2 regions of the Enterobacter sp. ECC_219_Taxon_10 genome follow, and region 2 is predicted to be linked to the other one. Evidence: predicted binding sites of a transcription regulator. Region 2 holds the regulator's gene; the other holds the start of a gene.
The links. Region 2 encodes LexA, which represses DNA repair genes until DNA is damaged. Its sites were predicted from a motif close to TNCTGTATGTACATACAGNA; they were not measured.
Positions count from the first base shown of each region.

Region 1: a site for LexA is predicted at 1,186-1,205, ahead of sbmC (DNA gyrase inhibitor SbmC). Genes of this name have one in related genera too.

Region 1 covers NZ_CM178005.1:3,163,696-3,166,154, reverse strand. Annotated here, with positions in the region: gene dacD (serine-type D-Ala-D-Ala carboxypeptidase DacD) at 1-1,101, shown strand, start outside; gene sbmC (DNA gyrase inhibitor SbmC) at 1,221-1,694, shown strand; gene AC4ICF_RS15125 (FUSC family protein) at 1,787-2,459, shown strand, end outside.
Region 2 covers NZ_CM178005.1:336,370-338,828, forward strand. Annotated here, with positions in the region: gene plsB (glycerol-3-phosphate 1-O-acyltransferase PlsB) at 1-334, opposite strand, end outside; gene AC4ICF_RS01470 (diacylglycerol kinase) at 489-857, shown strand; gene lexA (transcriptional repressor LexA) at 966-1,574, shown strand; gene dinF (MATE family efflux transporter DinF) at 1,638-2,459, shown strand, end outside.

The sequences.
Region 1 (2,459 bases), 2.1 Mb from region 2:
GAGCCACTGGATTTTTCGCCGCAGCCTCCAGCCATTCAGGCGGGATCCTGGGTGCTGATGGACTACACGACTGGTCAAATTTTAACGGCGGGCAACGAACATCAACAACGTAATCCGGCGAGCCTCACTAAGCTAATGACGGGCTATGTAGTCGATCGGGCCATTGACAGCCACCGTATTACGCCGGATGACATTGTTACCGTAGGGCGTGACGCGTGGGCCAAAGGCAACCCGGTTTTTGACGGCTCGTCGCTGATGTTCCTGAAAGAGGGCGATCGCGTCTCCGTGCGTGACTTAAGCCGCGGTCTGATTGTCGATTCCGGCAACGATGCCTGCGTGGCGCTGGCCGACCACGTGGCGGGCGGGCAGCCGCAGTTTGTGAAGATGATGAACGACTACGTGCAGAAGTTGAACCTGCGCGATACGCACTTTGAAACCGTCCACGGGCTGGATGCGCCAGGGCAGCACAGCTCCGCTTACGATCTGGCCGTGCTCTCCCGGGCTATCATTCACGGTGAGCCTGATTTTTACCATATGTACAGCGAAAAGAGCCTCACCTGGAACGGGATCACTCAGCAGAACCGTAACGGCCTGCTGTGGGATAAAACCATGAACGTGGACGGCCTGAAAACGGGGCACACCTCGGGTGCGGGCTTTAACCTGATTGCGTCTGCCGTTGACGGACAGCGTCGTTTAATCGCGGTGGTGATGGGGGCCGACAGCCCCAAAGGGCGCGAAGACCAGGCGCGTAAGCTTCTGCACTGGGGACAGCAGAACTTCGATACGGTGCAGATCCTGCATAACGGTAAAAAAGTGGGGACAGAGCGTATCTGGTACGGCGATAAAGAACAGATAAATCTGGGGACGGATCAGGACTTCTGGCTGGCGTTACCGAAAGCGGAAGTGCAGAACATCAAGGCTAAATACGTTCTGGATAAAAAAGAGCTGGAAGCGCCGATTGCCGCGCATCAGCGGGTTGGGGAGATCCAGCTCTACGATCGCGACAAGGTCGTGGCGCACTGGCCGTTGGTCACTCTGGAAGCCGTTGATAAGGGAGGCGTATTCTCACGCCTGAGCGATTATCTGCACCACACGCTTTAACCGCTGATGGGCAGACAGGCAGGGTTGCGAGTCTGCTCACATAATAAACACTTCTCGTTTGCCGATAATAGTAATCCAGCTTTATAGTGTATAAATATACAGTAATAAGCGGAGGCAGCATGGACTACAGCATCAAGCAGCAACAGAAACGTAAGATTGCGGGTTTTCATCTTGTTGGGCCGTGGGAAAAAACGGTTAAGCAGGGCTTTGAACAGCTGGTTATGTGGGTGGACGGGCGTCACATTGAGCCGCTGGAGTGGGTTGCGGTCTACTACGATAACCCCGATGAGGTCCCGGCAGAAAAACTGCGCTGCGATACGGCCGTTACGGTACCGGATGATTTCGTTATCCCGGAAAACAGCGAAGGCGTCATGATGACTGAAATCGCTGGCGGGGATTACGCCGTGGCGACGGCGCGCGTGGAAAACTACGACTTTGCGACGCCGTGGTATCAGTTCTTCAATTCTTTATTGCAGGACAGTAAATACCAGATGGCGCTCAAACCCTGCTTCGAACGCTATCTTAACGACGGCAATGCGGACGGCTATTGGGACATTGAAATGTATATCGCGGTAGAGCACAAAACGGTTTAATCCTGCAATATGAAGGGTTTTTCAGCCGGGTGCGATCCGCCCGGCTGAAAACACAGTACAATTGTGATTTGCCGTGTTGCTGGAGAGCGGGTGTGCGTCCCGACAAATCATTAACCCCATTTGAAATTCGCTTGTACAAACATTACCGCGTGGTGCACGGGAGTCGCATCGCGCTGGCTTTCGTGTTGACCTTTGTACTGGTCCGGTTGCTGGATGTACCGGAGGGAACGTGGCCGCTGATCACGCTGGTGGTGGTAATGGGGCCTATCTCATTCTGGGGGAACGTTGTTCCTCGCGCCTTCGAGCGGATAGGCGGTACCGTTCTTGGATCTGCCCTGGGGCTTATTGCCCTGAAGCTGGAACTCATCTCATTTCCCGTGATGCTGGCGTGGTGCGGTGCTGCCATGTTCCTCTGCGGCTGGCTGGCATTGGGTAAGCGGCCTTATCAGGCGCTGCTGATTGGTATTACTCTCGCGGTGGTTGTCGGTGCGCCCGCCGGGGATATGACTACGGCGCTGTGGCGAAGCGGGGATGTCATCCTGGGGTCACTGCTGGCCATGCTCTTCACTGGTATCTGGCCGCAGCGTGCTTTTCTGCACTGGCGTATTCAGATGGCTAACTACGTCACCGCCTTTAACCGCGTCTATCAGGCCGGTTTTTCCCCGAATCTGGTTGAGCGTCCCCGGCTGGAAAAACATCTGCAAACGATCCTCAACGACGTGGTTAAAATGCGCGGCCTCATCGCGCCCGCCAGCAAAGAAACCC
Region 2 (2,459 bases):
GCAGGTCGAGATAGTCGTGGAACAGCTTGATGGACTCTTCTTTCGGCGTGTAATAGGTAAACACGCGCGGCCCGCCGTGGATGAACACGTAGCGCGGCAGCAAAGTGCCGTCAACTTCCAGCGGTTCAAGCGGGTCGGGTAAATCATGCGCCAGACACTGGGCGCGAAGCGTCAGCAGGTCTGCCTTCGAGTTATAAGGCAAAACGTACATAATAGGGCGCGACGTATCGAGCCCCAGTTCCAGCGCGGGTTCTGCTGGGATAGACTTGCTTTTTACCAGGATGCTTAATGGTAAATTAAGTAATTTGTAGTAAATTCGTGGCCAGCCGGACATAAACGATGTAAAGCCTCTGGTTAATAATGCAATTGCGGCGCAAGGATAACAGAAAGCGCGCAAAATTTCTGTTGTTACCCGTCATACTTCAGGCGGCAGCGAAACGCGCTGCTGCTCCTGTTACTGACGCTCTTTTTTAAAAAAGGTTCTTTTAATGGCCAATAATACCACTGGGTTAACGCGTATCATCAAAGCCGCTGGCTATTCATGGAAAGGTTTCCGTGCCGCGTGGGTTAATGAAGCTGCTTTTCGCCAGGAAGGTGTCGCCGCTATCGTCGCGGTTATCATCGCCTGTTTCCTTGATGTAGATGCTATTACCCGCGTGCTTCTCATCGGTTCCGTACTTCTGGTGATGATAGTGGAAATTCTCAATAGCGCTATTGAGGCCGTTGTTGACCGGATCGGCTCAGATTTCCACGAGCTTTCTGGCCGGGCGAAAGATATGGGCTCTGCCGCTGTGCTGCTGGCAATTATCACTGCAGCCATTACCTGGGTCACGCTGCTTTGGTCACATTTCCGATGAGCCTCCAGGAATAATTAAGTCCCTGGTTTTTTGTGCAGTTTTTGGTTCCAAAATCGCCTTTGACTGTATATACTCACAGCATAACTGTATATACACCCAGGGGGCGGAATGAAAGCATTAACGACCAGGCAGCAAGAGGTGTTTGATCTCATTCGGGATCATATCGGCCAGACGGGTATGCCACCCACGCGTGCGGAAATCGCGCAGCGTCTGGGCTTCCGTTCTCCGAATGCTGCCGAGGAACACCTGAAAGCGCTGGCGCGTAAGGGTGTAATTGAGATTGTGTCAGGCGCGTCGCGCGGTATCCGCCTGCTGGTGGAAGAAGAGACGGGCATTCCTCTGATAGGCCGCGTTGCCGCAGGTGAACCGCTGCTGGCACAACAGCATATAGAAGGCCACTACCAGGTCGATCCTGGTATGTTCAAGCCGAGCGCTGATTTCCTGCTGCGCGTTAGCGGGATGTCGATGAAAGACATCGGCATTCTTGATGGCGACCTGCTGGCCGTTCACAAAACGCAGGATGTGCGGAACGGCCAGGTGGTGGTTGCGCGCATTGATGACGAAGTGACCGTTAAGCGCCTGAAAAAACAGGGTAACACCGTCCAGCTGTTGCCTGAAAACAACGAGTTCACCCCGATTGTGGTCGACCTCCGCGAACAGAGCTTCTCTATTGAAGGTCTGGCAGTAGGCGTGATTCGCAACGGCGAATGGCTGTAATCTCTTCCTGACAGGCTACGCTTTCGCTGTAGCCTGCTTCGTCTTCCATTCCCGGTATTTCCCATGTCACTGCTGACGGCTTCAGATAAGGCATTGTGGCGTCTTGCCCTGCCGATGATTTTCTCCAATATCACCGTGCCCTTGTTGGGTCTGGTCGACACGGCCGTTATTGGTCATCTCGATTCCCCTGTTTATCTTGGCGGCGTGGCGATTGGGGCGACGGCAACCAGCTTCCTGTTTATGCTGATGCTCTTTTTACGTATGAGTACTACCGGGCTCACGGCACAGGCGTACGGTGCGAAAGACCCGTTACGTCTGGCGCGTGCGCTGGTGCAGCCGCTGATCCTGGCGCTGGGCGCGGGAATGTTGATTGTTTTACTGCGCACGCCCCTGATCGACCTTGCACTCCAGGTCGTTGGCGGCAACGAGGCGGTACTGGAGCAGGCGCGTCGCTTCCTGGAAATTCGCTGGCTTAGCGCGCCCGCTTCGCTGGCAAACCTTGTTCTGCTGGGTTGGTTACTGGGCGTGCAATATGCCCGTGCGCCAGTGATTTTGCTGGTCGTGGGAAACCTTCTCAACATTGTGCTCGATCTCTGGCTGGTGATGGGCCTGCATATGGACGTACGCGGGGCGGCACTGGCGACGGCGATTGCAGAATACGGGACCTTTTTCATTGGCTTGTGGATGGTCTGGCGCGTGCTGGCGATGCGCGGGATCTCCCTTGCGCTGCTCAAAACAGCATGGCGCGGCAATATCCGCAGGCTGCTGGCGCTCAACCGTGACATCATGCTGCGTTCGCTGCTGCTTCAGATCTGTTTCGGCGCTCTGACGGTCTTTGGGGCTCGACTGGGGCCAGAAATCGTTGCGGTGAATGCAGTCCTGATG